DNA from 3 places in the Arthrobacter sp. TJ-236 genome. Region 3 is predicted to be linked to each of the others. Evidence: riboswitches for the same ligand, from Rfam matches in the RefSeq annotation. Region 3 holds a riboswitch; each other region holds the start of a gene.

Region 1 (5,098 bases), on a different contig from region 3:
GACGAGCACATGATCCGCCTGTACCCGCACCTCGACTACGCCGCCGATGAGTACGGGAGAGCCGCGGTCGAGGAGCGCGAGACGCTGTGGCGGAACGCTACGCGCGCGCTGGGCTCCGGGCACGACGTCGTCCTCGACTGGAACTGCTGGCGAGCAGCGGATCGACAGCTGTGGGCCGACCGGGCGCACCGCGCCGGCCACGCCGTCGTCGTGCACTGGGTCGATGTGCCCCTGGCGATGGCCCTGGATCGATGACGCACGCGGAAGGGCAACGGGGAGGCCGGTGCGCACCGGCTGCGGGACCAGGACGTCCGTACTCTCGCTGCCCTCTTAGAGGAACCGCGGGCGGAGGAGGGACTCGTCATCCTCCGGCACGGGCCTGACGCTCCGACCGATCACGAGGCGGCTGACGCCTCACAGGAATGACCGGTCGGGTTGTCCCCGACCGGTCATCATGGCAGTGCAATCGACGTGCGCAGTGCCGCCAGCGAACCCCGTGCCGCTCAGGCGTCGAGGTCCACCTCACCGTTGGCGACGGCGTCCGCGCAAGCGCTGAGATCGGGCCCGGGCTTGAAGTCGACGAACTGCGGCTGCAGCTTCGCGAAGAGGAACTCGTACACCTCGTCGCGGGTCTTGCCGTCCATGGTCTCGACGGCTTCACGCACGGCGCCCTGCAGCGCTCGGTCCGAGTCGAGGAGGATCTTGTCGCGTGCTTCCTGGTTCCAGCCGATGGTGCTCAGTTCCATGAACAGCTCCTTGTGCGTCGTGGTGCGGTCCCGCCCCTGAATCCTAAGCAGGCTTAGCTCCCAGCCTAGGTGCCCGCCGCAGGAAACCCAACCCGCGATCCTCCGACGGTCAGCCTGCGTAGAACGCAGCCCCCAGGGCGGCTCCCACCTGGTGGATCTGCGTGAGGAAGGCGTCGTGACCGATGGGTGAGGAGATGGTGTGCACGGGTACCTCGCCGGGCAGTCCGGCCGCGAGGCGTTCGGATTGCACGGGGAAGTAGAGCCGGTCGGAGTCGACGGCCGCGACGAAGAACCGCGCGGTGGCCCGCCCCAGGGCCTCCTCGAGGCTTCCGCGCCCCCTGGCGGCGTCATGACTCATCAGCGCTTCGGTCAGCACCACGTAACTGTTGGCGTCGAAACGGTCCACCAGCTTGTCCGCCTGGTGGTCGAGGTAGCTCTCCACGCGGTAGCGGCCGCGCTCCGTCGGCAGGACACCGCCGAGCGGCTGCTCGTCGCCCTGCGCCGCACGGCCGAAGCGGACGTCCAGCTCGAATTCGGAGCGGTACGTGATATGGGCGATACGCCGCGCGATTCCCAGCCCGCCGTCCGGGTGCGGGCCGTCGTAGTAGTCGCCGTCACGGTAGGCGGGATCGAGGCGGATCGCCTGCAGCTGCGCCTGGGCGAACGCTATCTGTTCGGCCGAGCTGGCTGCGGTGCAGGCGATGACCGCGCATCGTTCCACGCGCTCCGGGAACACGAGGGCCCACTCCAGGGCGCGGGCGCCGCCCATCGAGCCGCCGAGCACGGAGTGCCAGCGCCCGACGCCGAGGAGGTCGGCGAGCAGCGCTTCCGCGCGGACTGAATCGCGGATGGTCACGAACGGGAAGCGCGAACCCCAGGGCGTGCCGTCCGGGGCGAGGCTGCCCGGCCCCGTCGAGCCGTAACATCCACCCAGCATGTTGACCGACACCACGAAGTACCGATCGGTGTCCACCGTGCGGCCCGGACCTACCAGGCCGTCCCACCAGCCGTCCTCCTCGGACTCCCCCCGCGCCACGTGCGAGCTGCCGGTGAGGGCATGCTGCACGAGGACGGCGTTCGAGGCGTCACTGTTGAGCCGTCCCCAGGTCTCGTACGCGAGGTGCACCTCGGGCAGCACTCCCCCGGTCTCGAGGTCCAACGGGCCGATCGACGCGACGCGGAGGATTCCGTCTCCGGCGGGATCGGCGGCGTCGGCCGCGGGCCTCAGGACAACAGGGGGGTGGGTCACGGGTGGTCAGGCTCCTTTGGCGGCGCGGAACCCCGCGTCGAGGTCGGCGAGGATGTCGTTGATGTTCTCGAGGCCCACGGACAGCCGCACGAGGCCGGGACGCACGCCCGCGGTGAGCTGCGCCTCCGCGCCGAGCTGGCTGTGCGTCGTCGACGCCGGATGGATGACGAGCGAGCGGACGTCACCGACGTTCGCCACGTGCGAGTGCAGTTCGAGTCCGTCCACGAACCGCGTGCCCGCCTCGTGCCCGCCGGCGATGTCGAAGCTGACGATCGCGCCGGTCCCGTTCCGCCCGTACTTCCTGCCGCGCTCGTACCAGGGACTGGACGGGAGGCCGGCGTAGGCCACGCGCTCGACGTCGTCGTGGGCCTCCAGCCACTCGGCGACCGTCTGCGCGTTCTGGACGTGCCGCTCGATCCGCAGGCTGAGCGTCTCCAGCCCCTGCGCGATCAGGAAGGCGTTGAACGGCGACACCGCGGCCCCGAGGTCCCGCAGCAGCTGCACGCGTGCTTTCAGGATGTAGGCGAGGTTGGCACCGAGGGCGCTGCCCACCCCGAGGTCACGCGCATAGACGAGTCCGTGGTAGCTCTCGTCGGGGGTGTTCAGGCCGGGGAAGCGGTCCGGGTACCGCGCGAAGTCGAAGTTCCCGGAATCGACGATCACGCCGGCGATGGCCGTGCCGTGCCCGCCGAGGTACTTGGTGGCCGAGTGCACCACGATGTCCGCACCCCACTCGATGGGTCGGATCAGGTAGGGCGTCGAGAGCGTGTTGTCGACGATCAGCGGGAACCCGTGCTCGTGGGCGACCGCGCTGATCCCCTCGAGGTCCAGGACGTCCTGGCGCGGATTGGAGACCACCTCGCCGAAGAACAGCTTGGTGTTCGGCCTGATCGCGGCGCGCCACTGCTCGAGATCGTCCGGATCCTCGACGAACGTGGTCTCGATACCGAACTTCCGCAGCGTGTGCTTGAAGAGGTTGTAGGTTCCGCCGTAGAGGCTCGGGCTCGCGACGATGTGGTCGCCCGCCTCCGCGATGTTGAGCACGGCGAACGTCTCCGCGGCCTGGCCCGAGGCGAGCAGCAGGGCGCCGACGCCGCCCTCCAGGCTGGCGATCCTCGTCTCCACCGCCTCCTGGGTCGGGTTGCCGATACGCGTGTAGATCGGCGCGAGTTCCGTCAGCGCGAAGCGGTTGGCGGCACTCTCCGCGCTCGGGAAGACGAACGACGACGTCTGGTAGATAGGGAGCGCGCGCGCCCCCGTTGCGGAGTCCGGCTCCTGGCCGGCGTGGATCTGGCGTGTCTCGAAAGACCACTCGTTGGACATGATGCTCCCTGTAGGAAGGGGCCTCGCTCGTGTCCGGAACCTGCCGACGTCTCGCCCAGGTCACCGGGCCGTCACGGGCCCGCGCTTGCGCGACGCCGGTGCGGCGTCGAGCCTGGTCTTCACCCGGGGCACCCCACCGCGGTTGGAGGGTTGCCGGCCAGCAAGCCGGGGCTTCGTGCTGGCACTCATGACCTGACTCCATGGAAGCGCACGGCCCCGCAGGAGGCAAGCCGTATGACACTTCGTGAAGGGACGAACGAGTAAGGCGAACCTAAGTCGAGACGTGGATCACTTAGTGCCAAGATATCGGCATGCGCCTGGATCATGTGTCGTACGCCTGTGAACCCGACGGTCTCGCCGCCACGGCAGAGCGGATCTCGACCAAGCTCGGGACGGACGCGGTGAGAGGCGGTGTGCATCCCCGCTTCGGTACACGGAACATGATCGTGCCCCTGGTCAACGGCCAGTACCTCGAGGTCGTGGAGGTCCTCGACCACCCCGCCTCGGACAAGGCCCCCTTCGGTCAGGCCGTCCGCGCCCGCTCCGAAGCCGGAGGCGGCTGGATGGGCTGGTGCGTCGCGGTGGACGATCTCGGTCCGTTCGAGGAACGCCTCGGACGCAGCGCCGTCCCGGGCAACCGCAAATTTCCCGACGGCCAGGAACTCTCCTGGCAGCAGATCGGCATCAAGGGCCTCATCGCCGATCCGCAGGTGCCCTACCTCCTCCGCTGGGACGAGGGTACCGAGGCCCTGCACCCCTCCCTCGCGCGTGCCGCATCGGTGAAGCTCGACTGCCTGACCATCGCCGGCTCGTCCGAGCGCGTCACCGAGTGGCTCGGCACGGAGGTCGAGGAGACGCTCGACGGCGTCCAGGTCCAGTGGATCGCCCCGAACGGCACGCCGGGCGTCATGTCCGTGACGTTCGAGACCGCCCACGGGCGGGTCGAGATCTAGCACGCAGCACCCTGCTCAGAAGAAGCTCAGACGAAGCTCAGACGAAAGGGACCGGCCGACGGCCGGTCCCTTTCTGTGTTCGTCAGTGGTTCGGCGCCGGCTCAGGCGTGGGTATAGGTCAGGCAGTCGGCGGCCTCGGCGCCGGGACCGACCTTGACCGCGGGTGCCGTGCACAGGAGATCCGCGTTGAACGAGCACTCCGAGCGCTGGCACGCCCCGACATGGGCGAGCATCTTCGGCAGTCCGCCGCTGATGGACGTGTCGATGAACGTGGCGCACGAGGCGTGCTCCTCGCTCCCGGACACCGTGATGGCGACCGCCGTGCAGCCGTCATGGTTGAAGGAGCAGTTGTGGACACTGCATTCGGAGACACTGGTGACGACGCTCATGATTCCTCCTGGGGGTGCGGCGGATCCTGACGGCGGAATCCGTACTTCTGCGGAATGAATTCACGGTAACACCGGTAATTGCGAATAATTTAGTCATGATTTGTGCGCGATAAAAGAAAAGGTAAGCCTTGGCTCAGCTACCTATTCCGATGGCCGGGCCGATCAGGGCGAACCCCACGAACCCGGTGATGTCGATCAGCGCGTGCGCGATCACGAGCGGCATGACGCGCTTGGTGCGCGTGTAGAACCAGGCGAAGAGCAGCCCCATCATCACGTTGCCGATGAACGGACCGAACCCCTGGTACAGGTGGTAGCTCCCCCGCAGGAGGGCACTCGTGATGATGATGGCGGGCGTCGACCACCCGAGTTCGCGCAGACGCAGCATGAGGTAGCCGACCACGATGACTTCCTCCAACACGGCGTGCCGCACCGCGGAGA
Region 2 (5,098 bases), on a different contig from region 3:
CTCGGAGGAGCCCGACGACGGAGCGTGTGGTGTCCGGGTCCAGCCCCGACGTGGCTTCGTCGGCGAGCAGGATGCTGGGTCGCAGGGCGAGCGCGCGTGCGATCCCGACCCGCTGCGCCTGGCCGCCCGAGAGCTGGAACGGGTAGTGCCCGGCTTTGTCGGCGAGCCCCACGCGGTCCAGCAACTCGTGCACACGGGCCGCCGTCTCCTGCGGTGTCACGCCGAGGAAATCGAGGGGCAGGGCGACGTTCTCGGCGGCCGTGCGCCGGCTCAGCAGACTCGAGGACTGGAAGACGGTGCCGATGCGGCGCCGTGCCTCGCGGAGGTGTTTCTCGGGCAGGCCGGACAGGTCCTCGCCGTTCACCACCACGGACCCCGAGGTGGGACGCTCCAGCAGGTTGATGCACTGGGCGAGGGTGCTCTTGCCCGCGCCGCTCGGTCCGACGACGGCCGCGATGCGCCCGGTGGGCACCTCGAAATTGAGTCGGTCGAGAACGGTGACGGCGGTGCCTCCGTGGCCATAGGTCTTGGTCAGGTGTCGTAGAGAGATCATGGGGTTCCTCGGAAAGGGCGGAGTGGATCGATAGAACGGCGCTGGACGGCGGCGCCGGGAATCTGTGCCGCAGGTTGACGCAGGACGACGGCGCCGGACGTCGGTTCAGGTGCGCGTCAGGTGCGCTTCAAGAGCGGACGGGCTGGAGTCGGTACCGCGCTCCGCGGTGATCCTCCGGCAGGCGGTCGCCCTTGCCGAACAACTTCTGACGCAGTGTCCCCTCGGCGTACTCCGTGGGATAGGCGCCGCGCTTCTGCAGCTCGGGGATCACGTGCGTGATGACGTCCTCGAAGGAGCCGGGCGTGATGGCGTAGGCGAGGTTGAAGCCGTCGACGTCGGTCTCGTCGACCCACGCCTGGAGCTCGTCGGCCACCTGGGCACCGGAGCCGACGATCCGAGGCCCGAGCCCTCCGATCCCCGCCCATTCCGCGATGTCGCGGACCGTCCACGGGGCGCCGTCGTCGTTCACCTTCTGGAAGTTCGCGACGGCGGACTGGATGGCATTCGACTCGACGTTGCCGAGTGGCTCGTCGGGGTCGTAGATGCTGAGATCGATCCCGAGCCAGCCGGACAGCAGCACGAGGGCGCCCTCGTAGCTGACGTACTGCTGGTAGTCGGCGTGCTTCGCCCGGGCCTTCTCCTCGGTCTCGTCGGTGATGATCGTGAGCATCGTGTAGATCCGCACCGCGTAGCGATCCCGACCCGCCGCCTCCACCGCGTCCCGGATACGGGACACGGAGTCCTTGAGGATGGCCTTCGTGGGCGCACCGACGAACACGGCTTCTGCGTTGCCGGCCGCGAAACGGACGCCGCGGGGCGAAGCTCCGGCCTGATAGATCACCGGGGTCCGCTGCGGCGACGGCTCGCTCAGGTGGATGCCGGGGACGGTGAAGTAAGTGCCGTCGTGCCCGATGTCGTGGACCTTGGCGGGGTCGGTGAAGACGCCGGTGGCGCGGTCGCGGACCACGGCGTCGTCCTCCCAGGACCCCTCGAGGAGCTTGTAGAGGACCTCGAGGTACTCGTCGGCGTGGTCGTAGCGCTCATCGTGTTCGAGCTGGTCCTCGTTGCCCATGTTCCGGGCGGCCGAGGGCAGGTAGCCCGTGACGACGTTCCAGCCCACCCGCCCGTTGGTGAGGTGGTCCAGGGTGGAGAGGCGACGGGCGAAGGGGTACGGGTGCTCGTAGGCGGTGCCTGCCGTGACGCCGAAGCCGAGGTGGTCGGTCACGAGGGCCATGGCGGAGACCAGCAGGAACGGATCGTTGACGGGTGTCTGCGTGCCCTGCCGGAGGGTCGCCTCGTTGGAGCCGCCGTAGACGTCGTAGGTACCGAGCACGTCGGCGATGAAGATGCCGTCGAACAGACCCTTCTCGAGCGTCTGCGCGAGATCGGCCCAGTACCGCAGGTCCTTGTAGCGCCAGGACTGGTCCTCGGGGTGCCGCCACAGCCCGGGCGACTGGTGGCCCACGCAGTTCATGTCGAAGGCGTTGAAACGGATGTGCCGTGCGGGAGCGGGCATGAAGAATCCTCGTGTCGAGGCACTGCCGTGGAGGGAGCGCCGTACTTGCCCGGCAGCTCAGCCGGACCGAATCCTCACCTGGGGCACCCCGCTACAGCGAGAGGGTTGCCGTCCAACGAACCAGGGTTTTGCGTTGGAACTCGTGATTCTGGGTCCGAGCCTAGGCCGGGTGTTCCGCGGACGTCCACCCTCCCGGGTCACAGTGCGTCACGAACCTCCGCTCCGGCGACGGGGTCACCAGCGGTCACCGCAGGTAGGAGGCGCCGTTCACGTCGATCACGGTGCCGCTGACCCAGACCGGCGCATCGGTGGCGAGCCAGGCCACCGCCTGCGCCACCTCCTCCGCCGTCGCGACCCGGTTGAAGGCGCTCTGGGCGCGCACGGCGTCGCCCGCGGGGCCGTCGAGCACGGTGCGGCCCATGGCGGTCTCCACGAAGCCGGGCGCCACGGCGGCCGAGAGGATGCCGTGCGGCGCCAGTGCCACCGCGAGCGACTGCGTCATGGAGTGCAGCGCCGCCTTGCTCGCGCCGTACGCGGGCGTGGTCGGCTCGCCCCGGTAGGCGCCGCGCGAGCCCACGGCGACGAGGCGGCCGCCGTCGGGCCCCTGGGGGCGCTCGATCAGGTGCCGCGCGACGAGCCACGCGAGGTTCGCCGGGCCGGTCAGGTTGACGGCGAGCGTGCGCTGCCAAGCGCGCTGCCACTCCTCGTAGGAGGTGGAATCGATCGGATGGGCAGTGAACACGCCGGCGTTGTTGACGAGCACGTCGACCCCGCCGAGTACACCGACGGCGTCCGTCAGGATGCGGGAGCAGGCCTCCGGGTCCGCGACATCACCGACGACGACGGCGTGGCCCTCCCCGGGAAGACCTGCGCGAACCGACTCCGCGGCGTCGACGTCCCGGCCCGCGTGCACGCCCACGCGGTGCCCGCGGCCTGCGAGTTCGACGGCGATGCCGGCGCCGATGCCGCGACTCGCGCCGGTGACCAGGATGCTCAGCGTCATGCTCCTGACGCTACAACCTGCACGGCTCCAGACGTCGGCCCTGTGCACCTGTGGATACTCCCGCCATTGTGGGAGTCACCCTTGCTAGGCTGGCTCACCACTTGCCCCTCCGCGTGCCGAAGGATGTCATGGAACCGTTCACAACCCACCTCGAGAGGGGCTTCCTCCGTCTGCGGTGGCGACGCGGAGTGGAGGTCACCCACCCCGTCGCCGTCGCTGCCGCCCGCGCCCTCGCCGAGCACCACGGCCCCACGGCGCTGCCTCTCCTCGTCCACATGCACGGGATCACGGGCATCACCCCGGAGGCACGGGTGGGCATGAGTTCGTACACCGGCTTCAGCCGCGTGGCCATCGTCGGCGAGGATGCCGTGGACGAGGTGATGTCCGGCTTCGCGCACCGCTCCCCCACGACATCCCGGTACTTCTCCTCCGAGGCCGATGCCCTGAGCTGGCTCGTCGATGCCCCCGGTCGGGATGCCGTCGCCACCCACCACGAGTCCCCTGCCGGTCAGGAATCGGCGCGTTGACCACCGGCGCTCGTCGATGCCAGAGTCGGGACCATGAGTGAGCACACGAAGGACGACATCTCCGTCAGCGACGACGGCGCGAAGACCCGCTACGTCGCTATGCTCGACGGCAACCCCGCGGGCATCGCCGCCTACGAGCGCTCGGGTGACACGATCGTCTTCACGCACACGGTCGTCGACGAGGACCTCGAGGGCAGAGGCATCGGCAGTGTCCTGATCCGGCACGCGCTCGACGACGCCCGATCGCAGAACCTCACGGTGGTGCCCCGCTGCGAGTTCGTGGCCGCGTTCATCGACGACCATCCCGAATACCAGGACCTCACCGACCGCTCCGCCTGAGCCGGACGAACCTCCGCGGCCCCCTACGGAGTGGAACCTGTCCGTCGGCGCCGCCCGCGTTACTGATCAGGCCGAGCCGCGTCGATCCGATAACACCGCGCGCGCTCGGGATCAGGCCGAGCTGCGTCCGCCCGCCGGAAGGGCCGCATCGATCAGCACCTCGGCCGCCTGACGCGCGTGGTCCGCCGCGCTAGCGGTGCCGGCGATCGCCGCCGTCGTCTGCGCTCCCTCCGCGAGGATGGACAGCTGCGGAGCCAGGTGCGACGGCGCCCCTGCCTCCTGCGCGAGCTCACCGACGTACCGCTGGAAGGACTCCTTGTGCTTCCGCGCGTACTCGGCGACGTCCGGGCTCACGGCGCCCAGTTCCGCGAAGCTGTTGATGAAGCCGCACCCACGGAACGAGTCCTGGCCGAACCACTCGGCCAGGTAGTCGAAGATCGCCAGGAGCCGGTCCCGTGGGGTGGACGCGCGGCGGACCCTGGCGTCCAGCCCGTCCGTCCAGGACGCGTGCCACCGCTCGAGGACGGCCATCACGATGCTGCTCTTCGAGGGGAACTCCTGGTACAGCCGCTTGAGCGAGACACCGGCCGCCGTGCGCAGCTCGTCCATGCCCACGGACTGGATGCCTCGGGCGTTGTAGAGCTCATCGGCGCTCGCGATGATGCGTGATCGCACGTCGTCGGAAATCATCCAGCCATTCTACTTGTTTTGAGAACGATCGTTCTATACTCTGTGATCAGCAGGAGAGAACGACCGTTCTCACCGCTCGAGGAAAGGACGCACGTCATGGGTTTCATCAAGGTCGGCACCGAGAACAGCACGGATCTCCACCTCTACTACGAGGACCACGGCACCGGTCAGCCGGTCGTCCTCATCCACGGCTACCCGCTCGACGGCGGCTCCTGGGAGAAGCAGACCGCAGCCCTCCTCACCGCCGGCTACCGTGTCATCACCTACGACCGCCGCGGCTTCGGGCAATCCAGCAAGCCGACCACCGGCTACGACTACGACACCTTCGCCGCTGACCTCAACACGGTCCTCGAGACCCTCGACCTCACGGACGCCGTCCTCGTCGGATTCTCCATGGGCACGGGTGAGGTGGGCCGCTACATCGGCACCTACGGAGAGGCCCGCGTCGCCAAGGCCGTCTTCCTCGCCTC
Region 3 (5,098 bases):
CTCTCACCCATGCTCAAGCGGCTCGAGGCCCTCGGCCTGCTGACGCGCACCCGCGTTCCCGGCAACGAGCGTGCCCTCGCGGTGGATCTCACCGCGGCGGGGACTGCCCTCCGCGAGCGTGCCGTCACCGTCCCGACCACCATGATGCAGCGCCTCGGCCTGAGCCGTGCCCAGGTCGACGCCCTGAACGACGCGATGCACGGCATCATCAGCGCCACAGGGACCACGTTGCCCGGTCGCCCGGCGCGCACCCCGTGACGCCTCCGATCCCCCGGCACCACCCGACAGGAAGGACACGACGATGAGCGAGAAGGAACCCTTCTCGGCCCGCTTCATGGCGGCGACCGGCAAGCTGAGGATGTTCTTCGGGCCGGCGCAAGGCGGCTCGACGGCGGGGCCGATCGTCTACCAGGACGACGAGGCGCACCACCGCCGCCAGGCCGAGCTCGAGCAGTGGACGGTGGTCAGGAACCCGGACGGCTCCACCTACCTGACCCCCCGCAAGCCCACGGAGGACTAGCGACGCCCTGCCCTTGCAGCGGGCGCCGAACGGCTGTGACGCCGCACCGGCCTCCGCTGATCGGCGGGAAGCTGCGGATACGCTGTCCGTCATGACAGTCCTCGTGTTCCTCGACCCGGCACATCGCGACGGCAGGGTCGTCGACGCGACGCAACCACAGCTCATGGCCACCGATCTCGGAGCCACGCGCGGCGACGGCATCTTCGAGTCGATGCTCGCCGTGGACGGGGCACCGCGTAAGGAGCAGGCACACCTGGACCGGCTGGCGTCGTCGGCCGCGGCCCTCGACCTGACCGTGCCCGACGCCGACGCCTGGGGCCGTGCCATCCGCACCGGGCTGCGCGAATTCGCTGCTGCCGAACCCGAGCGGACCACCGCCGTCGTCAAGCTGATGGCCACGCGCGGCGTCGAGGGCTCGGGGCGCGCGACGGCGTGGGTCCAGGTGGCGCCGGTGCCCGCCGCGACCGCCCGGCAGCGCGAGGCCGGCCTGAAGGTCCTGTTCCTCGAACGCGGGTACGACAGCACCGTCGCGCAGCGCGCGCCGTGGCTACTGATGGGCGCCAAGACGCTCTCGTACGCCGTCAACATGGCGGCGGTCCGCTACGCCAAGGCGCAGGGCGCCGACGACGTCATCTTCACCTCGTCCGACGGCAAGGTGCTCGAGGGCCCGACGTCGACCGTTCTCCTCGCCTATGACCGCGACGGCGTGAAGACCCTGCTCACCCCGCAGCTCGAGAGCGGCATCCTCGCCGGGACATCGCAGAGCGCGCTCTTCGCCGCGGCGAAGAGGGAAGGCTGGGAGCTCGGGTACGGCCCGCTCGAGCCGCACCACCTCCTCGACGCCGACGCCGTGTGGCTCATCTCGAGCATCCGGCTGCTCGCTCCCGTCCTGTCGCTCGATGGGCAGGAGCTGCGCACCTCAGCGGCGCTGACGGCGGAACTGAGCGATCTCGTGGACCGCTTCGTCTGACCCACTCGGGAGCGGGCTCTGCAGTGCTGTTCGGCGATCTACATGTTTGGTTGATTCGACCGACCAGAGTTCAGAGGCGCCGATCGGTGGTTCGTCGGGATCTGGGTCGCACGAGTGACACCTGCGACATCGAAAGGCCGTTGGTGTCAGGCTGCGCCAGGAACGATGAAATCTGCTCGCTCTCGCGTGTTGTCCCGTTCGAAGTCGTCTTCCTCGATCAGCCAGCGATGCTGAAGATCGCGGTGAGTATCTCCGTCGCGTTCCGATCCCCTGCGCCGTCGCTCGAATTCATCACCGGCTCAATCGCGCTGTTGGTAGGCGGCGTCGTGCCCTCAGTAGGCGGTGCGACACCTGATCCTCGAATCGATCCCACCAGCCGGAGACCGGAGGTCCTCCACACCTCCATTGTGGCAACTGCTTCAACATCTGGTCCTGACGCTCGGCCGTCAGCCCTTGGTCACGCATCGCTGAGGGTGCGCTGGCGGCCCGTGCTCGATGTGGCGCTGCATGACGCTCCTTCCCCCGGCCTTTTTGACCCGCCGCACTCCGATGTCCTAGCGTCGTCCTAGCAATCATGAGTTCCAGCCACAGGCCCTGGCCGGTTGGACAGCAACCCTCTCCCGTAGTGGGGTGCTCCAGGTGAAGATTGGGCCGCCGGGTCAAGTCCCCCGGTTGGCAAGTACGGCGTCGTGCGGTCCTCCGAGGGGTCTTGTCCCTGGAGGGACCGCCCAACGCTCAGCCCAGAACAGCGAGCGTGTCACCTCAAAGTCATTCCCATCCCGTCGCTGCCCCGTCGGCAGCGCGCCCTCCCTCGTCACGCCCCCCTGCAGTTCCGCGGTACCTCCGCGCCATCTCGAAGGACACACCCATGATCACCTCACGCAGGCTGCTCGCCGCCGCCGCCGTCCCCCTCCTCGCCCTGACCACCGCCTGCGGCCTCTCCGGCGGGGACTCCGCCGGTGGCTCCGAGACCGTCCGCATCGGCGTCGTCGGCGCCAGTGACCCCGAATGGGCCACCTTCACGCAGGCCGCCGAAGACGAAGGCATCTCGGTGGAGATCGTCGACTTCGCCGAGTACACCCAGCCCAACCCCACGCTCTCCGAGGGCGAGCTGGACCTCAACCAGTTCCAGCACCTGGTGTACCTCGCGCGCTACAACGTCTCGAGCGACTCCGACCTCGTGCCCGTGGGCTCCACCGCCATCTACCCGCTGGGCCTCTACTCAACGCAGTACGAGTCCGTCGAGGACATCCCCGACGGCGCCACCATCGCCATCCCGAATGACGAGTCGAACCTCGCGCGTGGCCTCCTCGTGGCGCAGTCGGCCGGTCTGCTGACCCTGCGCGACGGCGGCAGCGCTTTCTCCACGATCGACGACGTCATCGCCGAGGAATCCCGCGTCACCGTCACCACGCTGGATGCCGCGCTCACCCCGACGTCGCTCCCCGACGTCGCGGCGGCCATCATCAACAACGACTTCGTGCAGGACGCCGGCCTGAGCTTCGACGACGCCATCGCGCAGGACGACCCGAGCGATCCCGCGTCGGCCGCTTACGTCAACGTCTTCGCATCCCAGAACGAGGAGAAGGACAACGAGACCTACCAGCGCCTCGTCAGCATCTACCAGGACACACAGGCCGTGCTCGACGACGTCCAGGAGACCTCCGGCGGGACCGCCGAGTTCGTGAAGGTTCCCGCCGAGGAACTGCAGTCCACCCTCGAGCGCGTCGAGGAAGACACCCGCGCCCAGGGCTGACCGCCCCCCCACCCGCCGACGGCCGGCCGCACCCCGGCCGGCCGTCGGCATGTCAGAAAGGCGACCATGCCGCTCATCGAACTGCGGAACGTCACCAAGAGCTTTCCCGCGGCCCGCCGGGGCGATCCCCCGATCACCGCGATCGACGACGTCAGCCTGGACATCGAGGCCGGCGAGATCTTCGGCATCATCGGCTACTCGGGAGCGGGCAAGAGCACACTCGTCCGCCTCATCAACGCCCTGGAGAGCACCACGTCGGGCGAGATCGTCGTCGACGGCCAGCAGGTCACCGGCGTCCCCGACCGCAGGCTGCGGAAGCTGCGCCTCGACATCGGCATGATCTTCCAGCAGTTCAACCTCTTCAGCGCGAAGACCGTGTTCAACAACGTGGCGTACCCGCTGCGCGTGGCCGGCAGGAGCCGGGACGAGATCCAGGCCCGGGTCACCGAGCTGCTCGCCTTCGTGGGCCTCGCCGACAAGGCCTCCGCCTACCCGGAGCAGCTCTCCGGCGGGCAGAAGCAGCGGGTGGGGATCGCCCGGGCACTGGCCACCTCGCCGAAGATCCTGCTCGCGGACGAGGCGACCTCCGCACTCGACCCCGAGACCACGCACGAGGTGCTCCGGCTCCTCCGCCGCGTCAACGAGGACCTCGGCATCACGATCGTGGTCATCACGCACGAGATGGATGTCATCCAGACGCTGGCCACCAAGGTGGCCGTCATGGACCGGGGGCGCATCGTGGAGCAGGGCAACGTGTTCGACGTCTTCTCCGATCCGCAGGAGGCTTCATCCCAGCGGTTCGTCGCCACCGTGGTGCGAGGCATCCCGGCGCCGGACGAACTCGCGGCGCTCCGCGAGCGCCACGCCGGGCGCATCGTGACATTCTCCTTCCGCGACGGCGACGCCTCCCAGGCCTCCGTCTTCCTGGAGCTCGCCTCCGCCGGCGTCGAGTTCGAACTGATCTACGGCGGCATCAACGACATCCGCGGCCGCGCCTTCGGACACCTCACGCTCGCCCTCACCGGACCCGACGCCCAGGTGGACGCCGCGCTGGCCGGCCTCGCCGCTCGCACCACCGTGAAGGAGCTCTCCTGATGGACGACCTCATCCCCCTCACCCCGCAGCTGTGGGAGGCCACGTACGAGACGCTCTACATCGTGGGCCTCAGCCTGCTGTTCGGCGGGCTCGGCGGCCTGCTGCTGGGGCTCGGCCTCTACACCACGCGGGCCGGCAGCATCCTCGGGAACCGGCCCGTGTTCGGTGTGCTGAACCTCGTGGTCAACATCTTCCGGCCCATCCCGTTCATCATCTTCCTCGCGGCGGCGCAACCCCTGGCGCGCCTGGTGACGGGCACGGGCATCGGGAACAGCGCCATCATCTTCACGCTCTCCCTCGCGGCGGCCTTCGGGATCAGCCGCATCGTGGAGCAGAACCTCCTGACGGTCCAGCCCGGCGTCATCGAGGCGGCGCGATCGGTGGGTGCCGGCCGCCTGCGGATCATCCTCACCATCCTCATCCCCGAGGCCCTCGGTCCGCTGATCCTCGGGTACACGTTCATCGTGGTGGCACTCGTGGACATGTCCGCGGTCGCGGGCGTGGTGGGCGGCGGAGGGCTCGGCAACTTCGCCATCCAGTACGGCTACCGGCAGTTCAACCCCGTGGTGACCTGGGCGGCCGTGATCGTGATCATCATCCTCGTACAGGCCGTGCAGTTCCTCGGCAACGGACTGGCTCGGAGAGCGTTCCGGCGCTGACGGGCCAGGCGGCTCGCGACAGCCGTTCCGGAGTGATTGCGGATGCAGGTCGTGGTGCCGCGAACCTCACCGACCGACTCCGGAGAGTAGTGGCTAGT

The links. Region 3 has a riboswitch for S-adenosylmethionine ahead of AC4D16_RS07510 (MetQ/NlpA family ABC transporter substrate-binding protein). Riboswitches for the same ligand answer to the same signal wherever they lie in the genome.
Region 1: another riboswitch for S-adenosylmethionine. It lies ahead of AC4D16_RS11455 (bifunctional o-acetylhomoserine/o-acetylserine sulfhydrylase); the one in region 3 lies ahead of AC4D16_RS07510 (MetQ/NlpA family ABC transporter substrate-binding protein).
Region 2: another riboswitch for S-adenosylmethionine. It lies ahead of AC4D16_RS09535 (LLM class flavin-dependent oxidoreductase); the one in region 3 lies ahead of AC4D16_RS07510 (MetQ/NlpA family ABC transporter substrate-binding protein).

The regions. Positions count from the first base shown of each region.
Region 1 covers NZ_JBZCNI010000002.1:614,207-619,304, reverse strand. Annotated here, with positions in the region: gene AC4D16_RS11470 (P-loop nucleotide/nucleoside kinase family protein) at 1-255, shown strand, start outside; gene AC4D16_RS11465 (hypothetical protein) at 504-746, opposite strand; gene metX (homoserine O-acetyltransferase MetX) at 856-1,995, opposite strand; gene AC4D16_RS11455 (bifunctional o-acetylhomoserine/o-acetylserine sulfhydrylase) at 2,002-3,318, opposite strand; SAM riboswitch class IV at 3,395-3,511, opposite strand; gene AC4D16_RS11450 (VOC family protein) at 3,630-4,271, shown strand; gene AC4D16_RS11445 (DUF1540 domain-containing protein) at 4,373-4,660, opposite strand; gene AC4D16_RS11440 (CPBP family intramembrane glutamic endopeptidase) at 4,794-5,098, opposite strand, start outside.
Region 2 covers NZ_JBZCNI010000002.1:168,121-173,218, reverse strand. Annotated here, with positions in the region: gene AC4D16_RS09540 (methionine ABC transporter ATP-binding protein) at 1-553, opposite strand, end outside; gene AC4D16_RS09535 (LLM class flavin-dependent oxidoreductase) at 681-2,069, opposite strand; SAM riboswitch class IV at 2,106-2,217, opposite strand; gene AC4D16_RS09530 (SDR family NAD(P)-dependent oxidoreductase) at 2,314-3,072, opposite strand; gene AC4D16_RS09525 (SpoIIAA family protein) at 3,201-3,599, shown strand; gene AC4D16_RS09520 (GNAT family N-acetyltransferase) at 3,633-3,938, shown strand; gene AC4D16_RS09515 (TetR/AcrR family transcriptional regulator) at 4,050-4,628, opposite strand; gene AC4D16_RS09510 (alpha/beta fold hydrolase) at 4,725-5,098, shown strand, end outside.
Region 3 covers NZ_JBZCNI010000001.1:1,592,745-1,597,842, forward strand. Annotated here, with positions in the region: gene AC4D16_RS07495 (MarR family winged helix-turn-helix transcriptional regulator) at 1-258, shown strand, start outside; gene AC4D16_RS07500 (hypothetical protein) at 302-520, shown strand; gene AC4D16_RS07505 (aminodeoxychorismate lyase) at 612-1,490, shown strand; SAM riboswitch class IV at 2,061-2,178, shown strand; gene AC4D16_RS07510 (MetQ/NlpA family ABC transporter substrate-binding protein) at 2,359-3,246, shown strand; gene AC4D16_RS07515 (methionine ABC transporter ATP-binding protein) at 3,313-4,341, shown strand; gene AC4D16_RS07520 (methionine ABC transporter permease) at 4,341-5,000, shown strand; gene AC4D16_RS07525 (hypothetical protein) at 5,094-5,098, opposite strand, start outside.